Regions from separate parts of the Shewanella decolorationis genome, predicted to be linked through region 3. Evidence: predicted binding sites of a transcription regulator. Region 3 holds the regulator's gene; each other region holds the start of a gene.
What was found. Region 3 encodes sigma-54, which starts transcription at its own class of promoters, with help from an activator protein. Its sites were predicted from a motif close to GTTGGCACGNNNNTNGNNT; they were not measured.
Positions count from the first base shown of each region.

Region 1: the regulator sigma-54 is predicted to act here: its motif matches at 1,944-1,962, upstream of EYR25_RS13685 (BON domain-containing protein).
Region 2: the regulator sigma-54 is predicted to act here: its motif matches at 4,717-4,735, upstream of flgF (flagellar basal-body rod protein FlgF).

Region 1 is NZ_CP037898.1:3,028,323-3,035,270, forward strand. It holds gene EYR25_RS13675 (sigma-54 interaction domain-containing protein) at 1-1,007, opposite strand, end outside; gene EYR25_RS13680 (hypothetical protein) at 1,261-1,725, shown strand; gene EYR25_RS13685 (BON domain-containing protein) at 1,997-2,545, shown strand; gene EYR25_RS13690 (DUF3224 domain-containing protein) at 2,679-3,095, opposite strand; gene EYR25_RS13695 (hypothetical protein) at 3,220-4,029, opposite strand; gene EYR25_RS13700 (hypothetical protein) at 4,293-4,535, shown strand; gene EYR25_RS13705 (YgjV family protein) at 4,532-5,050, opposite strand; gene EYR25_RS13710 (Crp/Fnr family transcriptional regulator) at 5,185-5,793, opposite strand; gene EYR25_RS13715 (fumarylacetoacetate hydrolase family protein) at 5,798-6,424, opposite strand; gene EYR25_RS13720 (methyl-accepting chemotaxis protein) at 6,633-6,948, shown strand, end outside.
Region 2 is NZ_CP037898.1:1,303,338-1,310,285, forward strand. It holds gene EYR25_RS05840 (chemotaxis protein CheV) at 1-458, shown strand, start outside; gene EYR25_RS05845 (CheR family methyltransferase) at 561-1,400, shown strand; gene flgB (flagellar basal body rod protein FlgB) at 1,544-1,948, shown strand; gene flgC (flagellar basal body rod protein FlgC) at 1,951-2,367, shown strand; gene flgD (flagellar hook assembly protein FlgD) at 2,392-3,171, shown strand; gene flgE (flagellar hook protein FlgE) at 3,239-4,600, shown strand; gene flgF (flagellar basal-body rod protein FlgF) at 4,772-5,515, shown strand; gene flgG (flagellar basal-body rod protein FlgG) at 5,526-6,314, shown strand; gene flgH (flagellar basal body L-ring protein FlgH) at 6,327-6,948, shown strand, end outside.
Region 3 is NZ_CP037898.1:550,240-557,187, reverse strand. It holds gene EYR25_RS02430 (KpsF/GutQ family sugar-phosphate isomerase) at 205-1,182, shown strand; gene kdsC (3-deoxy-manno-octulosonate-8-phosphatase KdsC) at 1,182-1,733, shown strand; gene lptC (LPS export ABC transporter periplasmic protein LptC) at 1,730-2,290, shown strand; gene lptA (lipopolysaccharide transport periplasmic protein LptA) at 2,277-2,828, shown strand; gene lptB (LPS export ABC transporter ATP-binding protein) at 2,825-3,556, shown strand; gene EYR25_RS02405 (RNA polymerase factor sigma-54) at 3,662-5,137, shown strand; gene hpf (ribosome hibernation promoting factor) at 5,166-5,453, shown strand; gene ptsN (PTS IIA-like nitrogen regulatory protein PtsN) at 5,456-5,899, shown strand; gene rapZ (RNase adapter RapZ) at 5,896-6,750, shown strand; gene EYR25_RS02385 (HPr family phosphocarrier protein) at 6,737-6,948, shown strand, end outside.

The DNA.
Region 1 (6,948 bases), 2.2 Mb from region 3:
TTTTCCGCCGCATTGCGATAGGCCAGAAAATGCTTCGCAAGTCCGACTATATCTTCCCCGCGCTCCCGCAATGGCGGCACTTGAATGGGGAAATGCGCTAAGCGAAAGTACAAATCCTCCCGCAGCTGCCCTTGCTCAATCGCCACTAAAGGATCGCGGTTTGTCGCCGCCACAATACGCACATTCGCCTTGAGCACCTTAGGGCTGCCGACAGGGCGATATTCATTATTTTCGAGCACTCTTAATAGCTTAACTTGATGCTCAAGGGGCATCTCGGTGACTTCATCGAGGAATAAGGTGCCGCCTTCCGCCTGCTCAAATACCCCTTGGTGATCACGATTCGCGCCGGTGAAGGAGCCTTTTACATGGCCGAAGAGTTCACTATCGACCAATTCTGGGCTCAAGGCGCCGCAGTTAATCGCAATATAGGGCTTATTCACCCGCGGACTGGCTAAGTGAATGGTATTAGCGACCAGTTCTTTACCCGCGCCACTCTCACCGATAATCAGCACATTACTCTCGGCGGCCGACACGCGGCGGATAGTGCGATACAAGCGGTGCATAGGTAATGAGGAGCCCACCAGCAGACCATATTGGTCTAATTCGCTGGCAAAGGGGCGAATACGCGTCGAGGTATTGGCAACCAGATGCTGGGCAAAATCCGCTAAGGTTTCGCACAGCAACGACATATCGATGGGCTTACGGAAATGGTAGCCCGCATATTTGGACAAGAGTTTATCGAGGTGAGGATTCGGCAGGCCGTCGGAGAGGAAAATAAACTCCACATCCGCAATGGCGCTCGACTCGAGTAAGGCTAAGTAATCTTCACGACTTAGACGGGGCAGCTCAATGATCGCCACATCGATACGATTGGCCTCCAGCTGACTAATCCAAGATAAATCATCGGTACTGCGTAGCTTGTTGTAGGTCTGCGCGCCTTCGAGCTGCACTAATGCCTGCTCGGTTTCGAAGTCCTGTAGATGATAGAAAAGCGTTGGTCGGATCATCTTGTGCCACTCCCTGTGAATGAAGCACCACTGTATGCCAGCCGTGAAATTTTAACAATCTCAACGGTAAGAGTTGCCGATAATAAGCAGCCCACTAGCGACAATGGATAAATATGATCAGTTAAATCAAGTCATTAACTTATCATTAAAAAGTGAACGAAATATGCATAGCAGCTGAATGAAGCTGATATTTCCATAAAAACTTGGGCAATCCGTGTCGGCGGAGCAGCCCAAACTACCACAGGAGGTCGTTATGACGTCTAATGTTGCGCAACATCAGACCGAGTTGAGCGCCGATATTAAGCTGGTTAATGAGTTAATCGAGCTGACCCAAACCGGCGTGGATTTTTATACTCGGGCCAATACCACTGTCGATGACTACAGCCTAAAACGCATTTTTATCGCCCAAATCAAGACGTATCAAGGGATGCTGGCGCGATTTAGGCAACTGCTCGCCCAATCATTACAACAAATGGGCCCGAACTCGGTGCCGCCGTCGCAGACTCGGCCCTATGCCGATGTCGATGCTTTACTTCTCAAACAACAACTCGCCGATGCCCTCGTCGTGCTCTGTGAGCTTGAGCGTCAGCGCCTTAGCCACCTCAAACAGTTAATTAAAAAGGCCAACCACCCGAGGTTAATCAGCCAATTGGCCGAAGATATTGCCTGGCTACAAATCCATTTGGATACCTTACACCTGCGTAGCCAAGCCCTGTAAGGCAGCCATGCCAGCCAATAACGCGGCCAACTGAGCCGCGTTTTTGTTGCCTGCGATCTATTTGAGCTTAACGCCTATCCCACTTAAGCCCAATCGCTTAATCACCCTCGGTAATATTTACATTTTGTCGGTAAAAAGCGCCGATTTGACGATTAAGCCAAACACCTAAAACAAGTGCAAACAACACTTAACCCATTTAAAATCAGTAAGATAAAAACATTGGCACGATTCACGCTTTAGTATCTTCGAGATAACAACGGAGGATATCATTATGAAAAACACGACAACTTTAGCTTTAACCACCTTACTTGTCGGTTCTATCAGTTTAAATGTGGCCGCCGCACAGGATTGGAAAGACGATGCCAAAGATGCTTGGATCGATGGCAAGGCCGAAACGACTTTGTTGCTCAATACTAACCTCAACTCCTTTGACATTATGACCGACGTGAAAAACGGCCATGTCACCTTAACTGGTCAAGTAGAGAGCAGTGTCGATAAGGCGCTCGCCGCTGAGCTCATCAAAAGCTTAGATGGGGTAAAAGGGGTCGATAACAAATTAACCGTGATGAATGAAGACGAAGGCACCAGTGAGGTGGTGAAGACCCTAACCGACTCTAAGGTTGCAACAGTCGTGAAAACCCGTCTGTTGTTCTCGACCGACGTATCGGGCACCCAAATTAATGTCGACGTTGCCGATGGCGTAGTGACCTTGCAGGGTGAAGTGGCTAGCGATGCAGAGCGTCAATTAGCCCTGACCATTGCCAAAAATACCGATGATGTGAAAAAGGTCGTCGATAAAATCAAAGTCAAAACCTCATAATGGTCCTGACATGCAGCCCTTGCTAATTCAGCGCTTGCCAATTCAACGCTTGATATTAGTCACTCGGGCAAAAACCACAAAACCAGCTTCGGCTGGTTTTGTTTTATCGGCGCGATGTCATGTTAATCATGCCTTAGGCTTCGGCTTCCTGTTCGATGCAGAAGGTAAACTCATAAAAATGTTGTCCATTTTCGATGCTTATCGCCATAGTGCCATATAGCCCTGTGAGTTCACCCGCACCTGAATGGGGGACAACCTCAAGGTGTAATCGGTTTTGACCATCAGTCATAATGCCAAAATGTTGCAGCACAAAACTGCCCTGTCTGCCGCACAGTTTTCCCACGACTTGCTCAATCGCCACGTAACCCGCAGAGCCTTTTACCGCTGTCATAGCACTGAGCATTTCGCCTTGGCTGCGAGCTTCTAGCTCACCATAAAAGGTTTTATCTAAGGTCATTCTGCCCAAGTTCACGCCGCCCACACCTGTGGCATAGGCATTCTCGGGATTGAGCTTAACATCAAATTTGCCCGTGACTTTGGTCATTTCCATGACACGCTCCTTGTTTTAATTTTATGTTTTATGCCAAAACCTTAGCTTTCCCAGCCGCTAGGTGAAATAAATACCTCAGCCGTAGCTGAGGTAAAATTAACTTAGCATAAGCCCAGATATAAACCTAATTCAGTGCTTTGATTTCCGACTCACTCACACCGACTTCAAGGGTTTTAGCCACATTCGGCTCCTCTGCCATAGGTTGACCAGCCGCCCTATCGCGATAGGTGATAGCAACTTTAAATGGGGCTTCAAAGGGATACACGGGTTCAATACTATCGACTTCGATGCGATCGCCAATAAACACACTACCTAAGTGCTGTAATCGATTTTGGCCATAATCTAAGCTGAATAAACCGAGGTACACAAATACCCCCGAACCTTGATTTTTGACAATAAAAGGCGCCACAAAGGGCATGGTTTGCTGTTTAGGATCATCCTGCAATGGCACATCGCTTTGGGTATCGGGCTCTAATGCGGGGTCAAAATTAAGCGGTGTGATCCGCATATAATCTAGCAATACCCTGCCCTTTTCATCACCTTGTTGATAATCCCCCAGCGCAAATTCCGTTTGCTTGATTTTAATAAAGTGCGTCAACACCACGGGCAGTTGGCTATCGGGCAGCTTAACTTCAAAGGGATTGGCCGTATTTAAGCTAAAGAGTTTCAGCATCACCTCGGAGGCGTTCGCCACCGGTTTGACCTCACTTGGCACCACTGATTCGATGGCATCTTCATTGGAAGATAATGCCGCCTCTTTGGCTTTTGCCTTAGCATCGGCCTGCGCCATGGCCTCATCGTATTGCAGCACTTGGCCATCTTCCATGACCATGTAGATATCATCATTGGTCATATCAAAACGATAAATGCCAACGGCAAGAATACTGAGCACAAGGACAGTCGCCGCTATCGTTAATTTAACAAACATACTCATTCTTTCCCCCAATATCCTAGTCGCGGCATGTTTCACTCTTATGATAAAAACCGCCTTGCTCATAGCATCAAAAAATTGCTCTTCCTACAAGGTCAAAGCCGCTTATTTTTGCTTTTAGTCAGCACAAGTTCAGCAAGTTAACCCATGCTGATATATATATGATTTAGACTTTTCATTCCCGTTCCCAATCGGGCTATAATTCTGTCCGCAAAATGCATCAATCCCATAAAAATATTGCCGAGCTTTTAAGGATTTTATCGCCAATGACCAATGCATCGACCAGCCCTTTTGCTGTGTTAAACCAAACCACTGCAAACTCGTTTAATGAACAGAAAAACTTGATAAAACGGGTGTTTAAAGGTAAGCCTGTGCAATGTCCAAGCTGTAATCAAACCCTCAAAGTCATCTTGCCGGAGACAGCTAAAGCCGAACAGGCAGCAGGTATTTTCTGCCCCAAAGGCTGTACCGATATCGAGCTAGACATGGAGGCCGTAGCAGGTATCTAAGCCTTCCTTTTGGACGAGTGCAATTGTCCACGAAAATAATGGCGGTAATATCCCACGAGATTACTGCCAATAAACAACAGCTCCATCAATACCGCCATGGGCGAACCCACTAAGATATTGTGGCACAACCAAAAACTGGTGCCGACTATCATCAATAAGCGCAGATTTTTATCCGCCTGACAAAAGGCGGCGCGGGTTTGAAACAGCGTTCCAATACAACTTATCACGCTCACAAGCCCGCTATAAGTTAAGCCGCTCATCAGCACTGCCGCTCCACTAAAAAACCACATGACTTTTTTTGACGTTGTAAAAATGCTGGTGAGGTAACGCACTGTGGCAATCCCCATTAGCCCTGCGGCCGTCCATTGTGCCAATAAACAAAAATGGATGGAGATTAGGATGCCCGAGACGAATAAACAGGCGACGATGCGCTCACGCGTCTTAAATTGAAACGACATCAAATCGAAAACGATGGCAATCGCCACCAATAGTTGTGACAGGGTAAAAGCACTCAAGATAGGCTCCTTTAGGGTTCAATATCGACTTATAAAATAAGCCGATATATTCAGCTGTGACTCAAACTTAGCGCCGATGAGCATGAAGGGGATGACCTAAAAGTGCATTAACTTAAGTTAACTGGCAGAAGATTTTACCGTGAATCTTGCAAACGTCTGCGGATCCGCGACAGGCTAATGGCGGTAATACCAATATAATTGGCCAGTTGGGCATGGGTTAAACGCTCAACCCAGAGGGGAAAGTATTCGAGTAAATGTAAGTAACGTTGCTCTGGTGTATTGAGCAGCAAAAAGGCTTCTTTTTGTTCTTTATACAATAATTGCTGTTTGAGTAGCGAAAGTTGTACTCGCTGCATCGTTAGCTCGTTTAATACGGCAAGTGGCATTTGCACTAGCCGACAAGCAGTGACGGTTTCTAACTGATAGGGCGCAACCTCCTGCTTTAACCAACTGCTGTATAAGAAACACAGTTCACCTTCGAAGTAAAACTCCTTGCAGCGCTCACTGCCCTCTTGGGTATAGTGGCAAGCGCGCACTATGCCTTCCACCACAAAATAGGCAAAGGTTTGGTGCTCGCCTTGGGGTAACAAGCACTCGCCAGGCTGATATGAAAGCGCCCTTGCGTGGGTGAGTAGCGGCGCTAAACGTTCAGGCTCGGCCCCTAAGGCGAGCAAATATTGCCAAAGGGGTTGGATTGCCAGCTCAGTTGCCGCCTGATGCGCCGATGCAGAGTGCGCCGTCATTGCATCACCGACTTTGCCATTCACATTCGACCAAGGGCGCTTGGTGTGGCGCATCCTTAAGGCCTAAGGCCACCTTAAATACCCGATTCGGTGGAATGATGCCGACGCCTTTTGGGGTGCCAGTCATCACAATGTCGCCGTCTTCTAAAGTGGTAAAGCGTTGTAATTCTTCTAGAATCGTCTGCGGATTATAGATCATTAACTCAGTATGGCCCGCTTGTATTAACACTCCGTCTATCGTTAAGCTGAACTCAAATGCCGTGCAAGCATCATCGATAGCAACAAAAGGGCTAAAAAGCGCCGCGCCATCGAAGGCTTTAGCCTTTTCCCAGGGGAGTCCCTTGGCTTTCAGTTTGCTTTGCAGCTCTCGCTTCGTGAGATCCAGCCCTACCCCAACGTGGCTAAAACGCCCCTGCTGATAGATAAAACATAGCTCAGTTTCATAGTGCAGTGTCTCACCTAAATGCTCAGCATGCAGCACTGTGCTAATTGCCGAGTTAGGCTTAAAAAACACCACCATATCTTCGGGAATGTCATTACCCAGCTCGTGAATATGGTCGACATAATTACGCCCGATACAGAGAATTTTACTGGGGGAGATCGCCTGGTTTTCTAACATCACGGTTTTCATCAAAACTCCTTTCATGATTCAGCTGCGCAATATAATTATCCGCATCGAGTAGGTTAAGACTTTACACTCGCAACTCTCTGCTACACTTATGTTTATACCCCAATAAAAACAAGCAACTAATACTTGTGGTACGGCGTATTCTTCCATTGTCCACTCGATGTTACCGCCTGATTTGGCAGACATCATAGACGAAAAGGTCGATGACTCAATGTTAACACTCAGTATCAAGCAAAAAATGCTCTTAAGCTTCAGCGCAATTGGTATCCTGTTATTAGCAGGCAATAGTTTCTTCTACCATTCGCTCCATCAAGTTCAAATTAGTTATAGCAATATCGAAACGCTCGCCATACCCGTTCAGAAACAAAGCAATAACTTACAACTCGTGCTCGTTAAAATGTCGCGCCTTGCAACTTTAGCCCATAGCCAAAATGACACCGCCGAGCTAACGCAAAGCCAAAAAGGATTCAATGCGCTAGAGCATAAATATCAAAGCATTGAAAACGAGCTGAAACAGATGGTTAGCG
Region 2 (6,948 bases), 750 kb from region 3:
AGATTTCTCCAGTCAAAACAGCGATCAGTGAAGAAGTGAATGATCAGCTTACTATCGACAGAAGCCAGCATTACCATATTATGGTGATTGATGATTCAGCGGTTGCTCGTAAGCAAATTATTCGTGCCTTAGAGTCGTTAAATCTACAGATAGATACGGCAAAAGATGGCCGTGAAGCGCTTGATAAACTCAAAGCGATTGCTGGCGAAATGAATAATGTTGCTGAAGAAATCCCGCTGATTATCTCAGATATTGAAATGCCAGAAATGGATGGTTACACCTTAACTGCTGAGATCCGAGATGATCCAAAACTCAAGCATATCAAGGTTGTGCTACATACTTCGTTAAGTGGTGTCTTTAACCAAGCCATGGTACAAAAAGTGGGCGCTAATGACTTTATCGCGAAATTCAATCCTGATGAATTAGCTGCGGCAGTAAACAAGCATTTAAGTTTGTAGTGAGAGTGTGGGTTAGTGCCTAGTGGAGCTTTACGCTATAATCTAGCCCTTATTACATGATTGTTGTGCACTTATTGTGGTGCTTGCTATAGGATCTAGGACGTGAATGTGCCTGATAAATCACTCGCTGAAGCTGAATATAATCAATTTAGGTTGTTCCTAGAACAACATAGCGGAATTGTATTGGGTGAAAATAAACAATACCTAGTACGAAGCCGTCTTGCGCCATTAATGGGGAAATATAACCTACCATCATTATCTGATGTGGTTAAACATTCGATGAAACCCACGGAGCGTGCGCTCAGGGCTGAAGTTATCGATGCGATGACAACGAATGAAACGCTGTGGTTCAGAGATCGCTATCCATTTGAATTGCTAAATAATGTGTTACTGCCTGAATACAGTAAATTAGGCAGGCCATTAAAGATATGGTCAGCAGCCTGTTCATCAGGTCAAGAGCCTTATTCTTTGGCAATGACTATCTTAGAATATCAACAGAAAAAACCGGGTGCATTGCCTGGTGGAGCTTCGATTCAAGCGACGGATTTATCGCCTTCGATGTTGGAGCGTTGTAAGAATGCTGAATACGATAGCTTAGCTTTGGCTCGTGGCTTATCGGAGGAACGTAAGCGCCAGTTTTTTGATGCATTGCCCTCCGGCAACATGCGGGTAAAGGACAACGTTAAGCGCTTGGTGAATTTTCGAGCTCATAATCTGCTTGAGAGTTACACTTTGCTGGGCAAGTTCGACATTATTTTCTGCCGAAATGTGCTGATCTATTTTGCCCCTGAGGCAAAAGCAAAAATTTTGCGGCAATTTGCTGCCGCGTTAAATCCTAAAGGTATCCTCTTTTTAGGCGCTTCTGAATCGATAGCTGGTTTGACCGACGAGTTCGATATGGTGCGTTGCAATCCTGGTATTTATTATCAAAAGAAAACTTAATCTATTGATAATTAATGAAAATTGCCGATAAGTGTCGGTAATTTTTTTGCCAGCAATATCCCTCCAATACTTTCTTCCCTGATATCAGTTTATTGGCACATGAATTGCTTTACTTCCGTGAGAGACACGATGGAGGCAATTTTATGGCGATTAGTTTTGATAAGGCCCTAGGGGTTCACCAATTTACGTTGGGGATACGCGCCGAGCGTGCCGAAGTTATTTCAAGCAATATCGCAAACGCCGATACGCCACATTATAAAGCTCGTGACGTCGATTTTTCTGCGGCATTAAATGTGGCGAAATCCCAGCAACAGCAGCGTAATAGCCTAGAGATGGTGGGCAATGAGCAGCATTTTGGTTTGTCTCAATTGTCGGGGCAGTACGTCAAATTTCGAGTGCCAAACCAGCCTGATACAGGGGATGGTAACACCGTCGATGTCCAACAAGAACAGTCAGCATTTATGCAGAATGCCCTTGAATATCAAATGTCTCTAGGTTTTTTAGACAGTAAATTTAGTGGCATGAAAAAAGCGCTGAGAGGGGATTAATTATGAGTTTATTTAATATCTTCGATGTTGCGGGGTCGGGCATGTCGGCCCAATCTGTGCGGCTAAATACCACGGCGAGTAATATTGCTAACGCCGATTCCGTTTCTAGTAGTATCGATAAAACCTACCGTTCACGCCACCCGATTTTCGAGGCGGAGATGGCGAAAGCACAGAGCCAGCAGCAAGCTGCCCAAGGTGTCACTGTGAAGGGAATTGTCGAGAGTGATAAACCCCTATTAAAAGAGTATTCGCCTGATCACCCGATGGCGGATGCCGATGGCTTTATTTACAAACCAAATGTAAACGTCATGGAAGAAATGGCGGATATGATTTCTGCCTCTCGCTCATATCAGATGAATGTTCAAGTGGCTGAAGCTGCAAAATCTATGCTGCAACAGACACTTGGGATGGGTAAATAATATGTGTTATTTAGGAGGTAAGTTGTGAGCCTCATTAACCAATTGAGCCAAACTTCGTCGCAAGTAGCTCAAACAAAAACTCAATCGAATACAGTAGCGACTAATTCCTCTACAACTTCGACTAGCTCTACAGGCAACCCATTTTTGGATGGATTGCGTTTACCTAGCAAGTCTGCAGTGCCTGACGCTAAGAGCCAACAGCTGACTCAAGAAGATTTTTTCTCATTACTCAGTCAGCAGTTATCGATGCAGGATCCGTTTAAGCCCGTCGATAACGATCAGATGATTGCGCAAATGGCATCGTTTTCTACCGTTGATGGTATTTCTAAGCTCAATGATCAAATTGTTAATTTAAACAGTGTGATGACATCGAGCCAAGCATTACAAGCATCCGGATTAGTCGGACGTAAGGTGTTATTACCGACGGATACTGGGTATATCTCTGCAGAAAGTCCTGGTTTGAATGGCGTAATCAGTACTTCGGAAAAAATTCCCGTCATCAACATTCGAATCGAAGATGAGAAAGGGCAAGTGGTCAGAACATTTACTGTCGATGGTAGTAAGGGCGGTAACACTGATGTCAAGTGGGATGGTTTGAACGATAAAGGGGAACCTGTTGCTGCAGGCAATTACTCCATTAAAGCATCGGGTTTGGTGAATGATAAATCGCAAGCGTTAGCTGTATCAACCTATGGGCATGTTACCAGTGTTTCTTTAGGTACTGCAGCGACAGGTGCCATTTTAAACCTTAAAGGTGGAATGGCCTTTAAGTTGTCGGATGTGCTTGCGATCACGGAAGTTTAATGGTTTTCAAGATGGTAAATGGACGCAACTTGTCCACTATAGAATTGAGCAAAAGTAGAGGTGAATTATGTCGTTTAACATTGCATTGAGTGGCATTTCGGCTGCGCAGAAGGATTTAAACACTACGGCGAACAACATTGCCAATGCGAATACCATTGGTTTTAAAGAGTCGCGTGCTGAATTTGCGGATGTTTACGCTAATTCAATTTTCTCAAACTCAAAAACGGCTGTGGGTGGCGGTGTCGCAACAAGCCAAGTCGCGCAGCAATTCCATCAAGGTAGTTTGCAGCTAACTAATAACTCTTTGGACTTGGCGATTAAGGGTGGTGGCTTTTTTGTGACCGCTTCAGAAATCGGCACCTTAGATCACCAGTTTACCCGTGCGGGTGCATTTAAAGTCGACAAAAATAACTACATGGTTGACTCTGCTGGAAATTATTTGCAAACCTTCCCAGTGGACAAAGATGGTAACTCGACATCAGTAAGTTTAACTACAGCTAAACCAGTACAAATTCCAGACACTGCGGGTAGTCCTGTTCAGACTGAAAACGTTACCTTACAGATGAATCTTAATGCCAAAGATGGTTCACTCGATCCGGCAGCATTCGACCCTCTAGACTCGAAAACCTATAACAGCGTTACTTCAATGACAATTTATGATTCGCTGGGTGAGCCACATATTATGACCACCTACTTTGTGAAGCCAAACAATGGTTCTTACAATGGCGAAAACAATTGGGTCGCTTATTATGCAATTGATGGTAAACAAGTTGATATTTCTGGCCCAGCGGGAACCTATCAGACTGATACCAATGGTGACGGCACTCCCGATGCAACAGGGACTGCGCAAACTGCTGGTGGCTGGAAGGGATCTGTTCTGAAGTTTAATTCGGTCGGTGTGTATACCGGTAGTGATCCTGCCGCCGTGACGACTGAAGTGCTTGGTGTGGGTGGCGCAGGGGTGTTAGGTCCTGGCGCGGATGGTACGCAAGCCGTTAATATCAAGTTCAATGCGCCAACACAATATTCTGCCCCCTTTGCCGCTACTGAATTGTCACAAGACGGAACTACCGTTGGACGTTTAACGAATGTTGAAATTGGCGAAGATGGTTTGATCACCGCCAGTTACTCGAATGGTTCAACTGTGCCATTAGCCCGCGTTGCCTTAGTTCGTTTTGCTAACGAGCAAGGTTTAACTCAGGTAGGTAATACCTCATGGAAGGCGAGTTTATCGTCAGGTCCTGCACTAGCTGGTGAACCTAATAGCGGCACATTTGGAAGCTTAAGTTCTTCAGCGTTAGAGCAATCTAACATTGACTTAACGACTGAGCTAGTCGATTTGATTTCGGCACAACGTAACTTCCAAGCTAACTCTCGTACCCTAGAAGTAAACAACACACTGCAGCAAACTGTTTTGCAGATTCGTTAAGTTGATTGTTCCCTTTCTAAGAGTTGCCGCCTGCGGCAACTCTTAGCCTCTTTAGGCGCCATAGCGATTTCTTCATTATCTTCTCTCAATTTATCAGTTAATTAGCATATGTTTTTATTGGCATGATGCTTGCTTTGCTATTGTCAGGTTGAAAATTTGACGGAGCAGTCTGTGGACAAATTCCTCTACATATCCATGAGCGGAGCTAAGCAAAACATGAATGAGTTGGCTTTGCGCGCCAACAACTTAGCTAACGCCAATACCGATGGATTTAAGTCGGATATGGCACAAGCCAGATCGATGCAAGCCTTTGGTGAAGGATTGCCATCGAGGGTATTTGCCATGGTTGAAACTCCCTCTGCCAATTTTCGTGCAGGTCCAATCAAAAGTACTGGACGTGATCTTGACGTTGCTATTAAAGGAGATGGTTGGTTTGCTGTTCAGGCGCAAGATGGCAGTGAAGCTTATACCCGTTCCGGCAGCTTAAGTTTTGACTCGACGGGTTTGTTACATAACGACCGTGGTAATCCCGTGATGGGGGATGCGGGGCCGATTGTGTTACCGCTGCCTATTGAAAAAGTCACTATTTCGCAGGATGGCATTATCTCTGTACGCCCTCAGGGCGCGACAGCGGAAGTGATCGAAGAGGTGGGACGATTAAAGCTGGTCAATCCTGGTAACGCCCAAATGCTGCGCGGGGAGGATGGGTTATTCCGTTTGACCTCGGGAAATCCAGCGCCAGCCGATCCGAGCGTGTTTGTTGAAAGTGGCGCAGTAGAGGGCAGTAACGTCAATCCAGTGGATGAGATGGTGTCCTTAATTGATTTACAGCGACAATTTGAATTGCAAGTGAAAATGATGAAAACCGCGGAAGAAAACGACCGCGCATCATCTTCGTTAATGCGGATTAGTTAGGAGATAAATTATGCATCCAGCCTTATGGATTAGTAAAACTGGCTTAGACGCACAGCAAACCGATATTGCGGTGATTTCAAACAACGTCGCTAACGCCAGTACTGTCGGCTACAAAAAGAGTCGCGCCGTCTTTGAAGACTTACTCTATCAAACCGTTAACCAAGCGGGGGGCATTAGTGCCTCAAACACTAAGTTGCCAAACGGTTTAAATATCGGTGCGGGTACCAAAGTGGTTGCTACTCAAAAGATGTTTACCCAAGGCAATATGTTAACTACCGATAACTCACTCGATCTGATGATCGAGGGCCCTGGTTTTTTCGAGGTACAACTCCCTGATGGTACCGCGGCTTATACTCGTAACGGCCAATTTACCTTGGATGATACTGGGCAAATTGTCACGCCTGGCTCTGGCTATGTGCTACAACCTGCTATCACCATTCCACCTGATGCGACAAGTATTACCGTATCTGCCGAAGGTGAGGTGTCGGTAAAAATACCTGGAACTGCTGATAACCAAGTTGTGGGTCAGCTCAGTATGTCTGATTTTATTAACCCATCGGGTTTAGACCCTATGGGACAAAACCTGTACACCGAAACCGGTGCCAGTGGCACGCCTATCCAAGGCACTGCATCACTCGATGGTATGGGGGCGATTCGTCAAGGCGCGTTAGAAACCTCTAACGTAAACGTGACCGAAGAGCTGGTGAATCTAATTGAAAGTCAGCGGATCTACGAGATGAACTCTAAAGTCATTTCGGCGGTCGACCAAATGCTGGCTTATGTGAATCAGAATCTATAGAGGCACATTATCATGGCTAGATATATTATTTTGGCCGCTGCGCTCTTGCTTACGGCGTGTAGTTCTACCCCCAAGAAGCCGATTGCAGATGATCCCTTCTATGCGCCGGTTTATCCCGAAGCGCCACCAACCAAAATTGCCGCGACAGGGTCAATTTACCAAGATAGCCAAGCGGCCAGTCTCTATTCGGATATTCGTGCTCACAAAGTGGGAGACATCATCACAATCGTGTTGAAGGAAGCGACTCAGGCAAAAAAGAGCGCGGGTAATCAGATCAAAAAAGGTTCTGATATGACTTTAGATCCCATCTATGCTGGTGGCAGTAATGTATCAGTGGGGGGGATTCCCCTCGACCTACGTTACAAAGACAGTATGAACACTAAGCGAGAATCCGATGCTGATCAAAGTAACAGCTTAGATGGCAGTATTTCTGCCAACGTGATGCAAGTGCTCAATAACGGCAATTTAGTTGTACGTGGTGAAAAGTGGATATCGATTAACAATGGTGATGAGTTTATTCGTGTAACGGGGATCGTTCGTTCACAGGATATCAAGCCTGATAACACAATCGATTCAACCCGTATGGCCAATGCGCGTATTCAGTATAGCGGTACAGGCACCTTTGCTGATGCCC
Region 3 (6,948 bases):
CAACCAAGACGATGATTTTGCTCAAGACATTCAATCGCTAAACAGGTTATTCTGCCCTATTGCCTCAAACCTGATTGGCAAGGGCAAACAATAAGACGCTACTCCGGTAAGAAGCCGTTAATTTTATCATCTTTATCGCGTACCAAATTGTGCTATTCCAATCCCAGACGGGGCGACAAAGACAATGCAAGAAGAGAGATAGACATGGTAGACCAATCACAATTGCGCCAGTGGGGCTGTAAAGTTATCGATATAGAAAAATCGGCCCTCGACAATCTATATCAATATGTCGATTCCGTTGAATTCGCCCAAGCCTGCGAGTTAATTCTCAACTGCACCGGCAAAGTGATAGTGATGGGGATGGGAAAATCCGGCCACATTGGCAATAAAATCTCAGCCACCCTCGCCAGCACAGGTACACCTGCATTTTTTGTGCATCCTGGCGAAGCCAGTCATGGTGATCTAGGTGTGCTCTCGGATAATGATATTATTCTTGCCATTTCAAACTCGGGTGAGTCGAGCGAAATCCTCGCGCTGATGCCGGTTATCCAGCGTAAAGCCATCCCAGTGATCGCCATGACGGGCAAACCTGAGTCCACCATGGCACGTTTGGCCAAAATTCATTTATGCATTGAAGTACCAGAAGAAGCCTGTCCGCTCGGACTTGCGCCAACTTCCAGCACCACGGCAACCTTAGTGATGGGAGATGCGATGGCCATTGCATTGCTGCAAGCTAAAGGCTTTACTCGAGACGATTTCGCTATGTCCCATCCGGGCGGCGCCTTAGGCCGTAAGCTACTGCTAAAAGTCAGCAACGTGATGCACAGCGGCGATGATTTACCTTTGGTTAAACACGATATCTGCATCACCGATGCCCTGTACGAGATCTCCAAGAAAGGCCTTGGCATGACTGCTGTTATCGATGAGCAGAACAAACTTGTGGGTATCTTTACCGACGGCGACCTACGCCGCGTTATCGACGCCCAAGTCAACCTGCGCACCACGCCAATTGCCGATGTGATGACGCGAAACTGTGTCACAATTACTGAAAACGTCCTAGCGGCGCAGGCGCTGCAAGTGATGGATTCCAAAAATATCAACGGCCTGATAGTGATAGATAAAGACAATCATCCTGTCGGTGCGCTCAATATGCTCGATATGGTTAAAGCGGGAGTCATTTAATGCCACAGCAAGGATTTTACGGCCCCATCAGCGACGATGTTTGGCAAAGAGCGCAAAAAATTAAACTGCTAATCTGCGACGTGGACGGAGTGTTTTCCGACGGCCGCATTTATTTGAGCAACTCAGGGGAAGAGCTCAAAGCCTTCCACACCCGCGATGGCTATGGCGTTCGTTCATTATTGACCAGTGGGTTTAATCTGGCGGTCATCACTGGCCGTCAGTCTAAAATTGTTGAAAACCGCATGACGGCTCTGGGTGTGACCCATATTTATCAGGGCGTGGATAATAAATTCGTCCCCTATGAAGAGCTACTGTCGCTCTACAATGTCACCCCAGAAGAAGTCGCCTATATCGGTGATGATATTGTCGACCTACCAGTAATGAATGTGGTCGGCCTTGCCGTCTGTGTTGCCGATGGTCATCCCTATGTCCGTCAACACGCCCATTTTGTGACTCACTTAAATGGTGGACATGGCGCACTCAGGGAACTCACGGATCTGCTGTTGCTGAGCCAAAATAAGTTCACTTCCGCCCATGGGATGAGCATATGAGTCGTGTGACCCTCGCCATTATCGCCTTTTTTGGTACTGCGCTGGTGCTATATTGGCAAGTGCAGCAAAAACGTGGTGGCGATACGGATGACAGCTTGAACGTCAGTGATAGACCCGATTACATTATCGAAGATCTGCGTAGCATTGAGTTTAATGAGCAAGGGCAAGTTAACAGTCGCGTCACGGCAAAGCACATGGAGCACTATGAGCTGAAAAACCAGACCGACTTTACTCAGCCTGTCTATCTTGTCTATCCCGACCAAGGTAAAGCAAAATGGCAGATCCGAGCCGACCAAGGTCGACTCAACAAAGATACCGGCAAGGTTGTATTAGAAAAGAATGTTATTATCGATGCCATCAGCCCTGGTGAACCCATACAGACATTGTCCACCAGTTTTTTAGAACTCGATCTCAACACTATGATAATGACCTCTGACCGCATCATTTACGTCACAGGGAAAGATTTTAATATTCAAGGGCAAGGCCTTTATGCCGACCTTAACGCGCAGGAAGTGCAATTGACCAGTCAGGTAGTAGGAACCTATGAAGCAAAATAACATATTACTTGTCGGCCTAATGCTAATCACTAGCATGAGCGCCTTCGCCAAGGTCGGTGACTTACAGCAAGAAGTAAAAATCAAAGCCGTCAGCCAAACTGCGGACATTAAAAATAACCAGATCATTTTCTTCGGTCCGGTAGAAGTAACCCAGGGCTCGATAAAAATTAATGCAAATCAACTACGTGCGTTTTCTGCCGAAGGCGAAAACAGCAAGATTTTAGTCGCAACGGGGAATCCTGCGACCTACAGCCAAATTCTGGATGATGGACGCCCTGCTTCAGCAAGTGCCAAAGAAATTCGCTATGAAATGGCGACTCGTACCTTAACCTTAACGGGTTCAGCGACCCTTGACCAAGCGGGTAGCCAAGTCACGGGTAACCTCATCCGTTACGATATTATTCAGCAAAAACTGATCGCGGAGAGCACGGGTAGCGGTGATGATCGCGTGATTACCATTATTAAACCTGACAACTATCAGGAAGAACTCAAGAATCAGCCCGCAGACAAACCTGTGAAAAAACAGGATCCTAAATGACCCAAATCACCTTAAAAGCACAGAATCTCGCCAAGAGTTATAAGAGTCGTCAGGTTGTGAAAGATGTCAGCCTGACGGTCAAAACGGGTCAAGTCGTCGGCTTACTCGGCCCAAACGGCGCGGGTAAAACCACCACCTTTTACATGGTCGTGGGCTTAGTCAAAAGCGATAAAGGCCATATCTTTATCGATAACGATGATTTAACTGCCGATCCCATGCATCTGCGCGCTCGCAAAGGCATTGGTTACCTACCACAGGAAGCCAGTATCTTCCGTAAGCTGACCGTGCACGACAATATCATGGCGGTACTGCAAACCCGTAAAGAGCTCAATCGCGACCAACGCGAAGAAGAGCTGGAACATCTGCTCGAAGAGTTCCATATCACCCATATTCGCGATAGCCAAGGCATGTCGTTATCGGGCGGCGAACGTCGCCGCGTCGAAATTGCCCGCGCCTTAGCGGCCAATCCTAAGTTTATTCTGCTCGATGAACCCTTCGCCGGTGTCGACCCGATTTCGGTTATCGATATCAAGAAAATCATCGAACAACTCAAGAGCCGAGGCCTTGGGGTACTGATCACAGACCACAATGTGCGTGAGACCTTAGACGTCTGTGAACATGCTTACATTGTCAGTCACGGAAACCTGATAGCCGAAGGAACTCCCGCAGAGATCTTAGACAATCAGCAAGTTAGGGCTGTGTACTTAGGTGAACAATTCAGGCTATAGTTACTTAAACAGAGCCAATTAGCCTTGAATTTTGGCTTATCAGCGCCATCAATATGATAACAAGCGGCCTAAATTCAAAATAATAACGTAGGGATCAGCGGTAACATGAAAGCGTCACTCCAGCTCAAACTGGGTCAACAGTTAACCATGACGCCACAACTCCAACAGGCCATTCGTCTGTTGCAACTGTCGTCATTGGAACTGCAGCAAGAGATCCAGCAAGCCTTAGACTCTAATCCTCTTCTCGAGCTGGAAGAGGAGCAATTCGACGCGCCTAGCGAACGTAATCAAGATATCGCCGATACCGACTTTAGCGAAACGACGGCTCAGCCACAGGAACAAGACAATTCCACCGTGGACATTGCCGAGTCGCTGACCAAAGAATCCTTGCCCGAAGAACTGCCCATGGACACCACTTGGGATGAAGTCTTTACCGCATCGCCAAACTCAGGTTCAGGCGCCAGCCGTGAAGATGACATGCCCTTCCAAGGGGAAACCAGTGAAGGCCTTTACGAACATTTAGAATGGCAGAAAAACCTCACGCCCTTCTCTGAAACCGATTTAGCCATCGCTACCGCGATTATTGATGCCATCGACGATCAAGGTTATCTCACTCAAAGTACTGAAGATATCCTCGAAGCCATGGGCAATCCCGAAATAGAACTGGATGAAGTCGAAGCCGTACTCAAGCGTATTCAACACTTCGATCCCGTCGGTGTCGCCGCAAGGGATTTAAGCGAATGTCTGCTTATCCAACTCTCCCACTTTTCACCGGATACTCCACACCTCGAAAACGCCCGCATGCTGATCAAAGATCATTTAGATCTGATCGCTGCCCGCGATTTTAGGTTGTTGATGCGTAAGACCAAACTCAAAGAAGACGAGTTAAGGGACAGCATAGCGCTGATCCAAACCTTAAACCCTCGTCCCGGTTTGCTCATCACCCCTGTTGATGAAGAATATGTCATCCCCGATGTGTCGGTATCGAAGAAAAACGGTCGCTGGGTGGTCGAGTTAAATCCAGATTGCATGCCAAAAATCAATGTTAATCAGCAATATGCAGCCATGGCGCGCAGCACCAAAAGCCAAGCCGATAGCCAATTTATCCGCGGGCATCTGCAAGAAGCCAAGTGGTTTATTAAAAGCCTTGAAAGCCGTAACGAAACACTGCTCAAGGTGGCAAACTGCATAGTGCAATACCAACAGGGTTTCTTCGAATACGGTGAAGAAGCCATGAAACCTATGGTCCTAAACGATATCGCTGAAGCGGTAGAGATGCATGAGTCCACCATTTCACGGGTGACCACACAAAAATACATGCATACCCCAAAGGGACTTTTTGAACTAAAATATTTCTTCTCAAGCCACGTCGGGACTGATGATGGCGGTGAGTGCTCATCCACGGCAATCAGAGCCTTCATTAAGAAACTGGTTGCAGCGGAAAACCAGAAAAAACCATTAAGCGACAGCAAGATGGCACAACTTCTGGCAGAACAGGGAATTAACGTTGCGCGCAGAACCATTGCGAAGTACAGAGAAGCGATGCTTATTCCCCCTTCCAATCAGCGTAAAAGTTTATAGCCTAAAGTGGAAATCGGAGGACGTTTATATGCAAATAAACCTGAGTGGACACCATATCGAGATTACTGAATCGTTACGGGCTTATGTTGAGGAAAAGTTTTCAAAACTTGAACGTCATTTCGAACAGATCAATAATGTGCACGTTGTGCTCAATGTTGAGAAAATGCAACAAATTGCCGAAGCGAGAATCAACCTCACCGGTGGTGAAGTCTTCGCGACTTCAGAGCATGCAGATATGTATGCTGCCATAGACGTCCTGATCGACAAGCTTGATCGTCAGGTTATTAAACACAAAGAGAAGTTAACAAAACACTAGCAATGGAACTTCGTACCATACTGCGGCCGGAATGCACGACCTGCGCCACTCCGGGCAGTAAGAAAAAGGTACTGGAACTTATCAGCGACTTAGCCGCTGCCCAGTACCCCACCCTCTCATCTCAAGAGATCTTCGAAAGCCTTGTGGCGCGCGAAAAGATGGGGAGCACAGGTATAGGTAACGGCATCGCCATTCCACATGGTCGATTAACCGATATAACACAACCCATAGCCATATTGGTGAAATGTGAGGAGCCGATAGCCTTTGATGCTATCGATAAACAACCTGTCGACATTTTATTTGCGCTGCTAGTGCCTGCTGACCAATGTCAACAGCACTTAAGCACTTTGTCCTGCATGGCTGAAAAGCTCAGTGACAAACAAATATTGAAGCAATTGCGCAAGACGCATGATGAAACGGAACTCTATCAGGTAATCACTGGATGAAACTGGTCATAGTGTCAGGGCGCTCAGGCTCGGGCAAATCGGTCGCACTAAGAGTGCTTGAAGATCTCGGCTACTATTGTGTCGACAATCTTCCTTTGCCGCTGATTGGCAGCTTACTCGAACAGCTCAAGGGCAGTAACGATCTCGTCGCCATCAGCGTCGACGTGCGTAACCTGCCGGAGCAAGACAAGGTACTCGTCAAACAGCTTGCCAGCCTGCCTGCGGGCACTGAACTTACTAGCTTCTTCTTAAACTCCAGCGATAAAGTGCTACTCAAACGCTACAGCGAGACTCGACGCTTACATCCCTTATCTAAGAGCCGTGTTTCTCTGCAAGAAGCCATTAAGCTTGAAGGCAAATTGCTCGAGCCCCTGTCTCAGCAGATGGATCACTACATAGATACCTCGAATCTGAATATCTATGAACTCAGCGACCAAGTACGGCAAATCCTGCTTGGCAGTGTCGATAAGGAACTGGTGATTAACTTTGAGTCCTTCGGTTTTAAGCATGGTATGCCAACCGAAGCCGACTTTATGTTTGATGTGCGCTTTTTACCTAATCCCCATTGGGAACTCGAACTGCGTCCACTAACCGGCCTAGATGAACCCGTGGCGGAATTTTTAAATCGCCAGCCACTGGTCAATAAGTTCATCTGGCAAATCGAGAATTTACTCGAGACTTGGTTGCCCCACTTAGAGCGTAATAACCGCAGCTATCTGACCATCGCCATCGGCTGTACTGGCGGTCAACACAGATCGGTTTATGTGGCCGAGCAACTGGCTAAACGCTTTAGCAACGGTAAACACAAAGTGAATGCCCGCCACCGAGAGTTAAGCCATGCCAAAGCTTGAGCGCCAAGTCACCATCTGCAATAAGCTTGGTTTACATGCCCGCGCCGCGACAAAACTCGTGGTGTTGGCCTCAGAGTTTGATGCCAGCATTACGCTGATCCAAGGTGAAAAACAGGCCTCTGCCGCCAGTGTGTTAGGGCTCCTTATGCTAGAAACTGGCATGGGTAAAACCATTACCCTGATTGCCGAAGGCCCGGA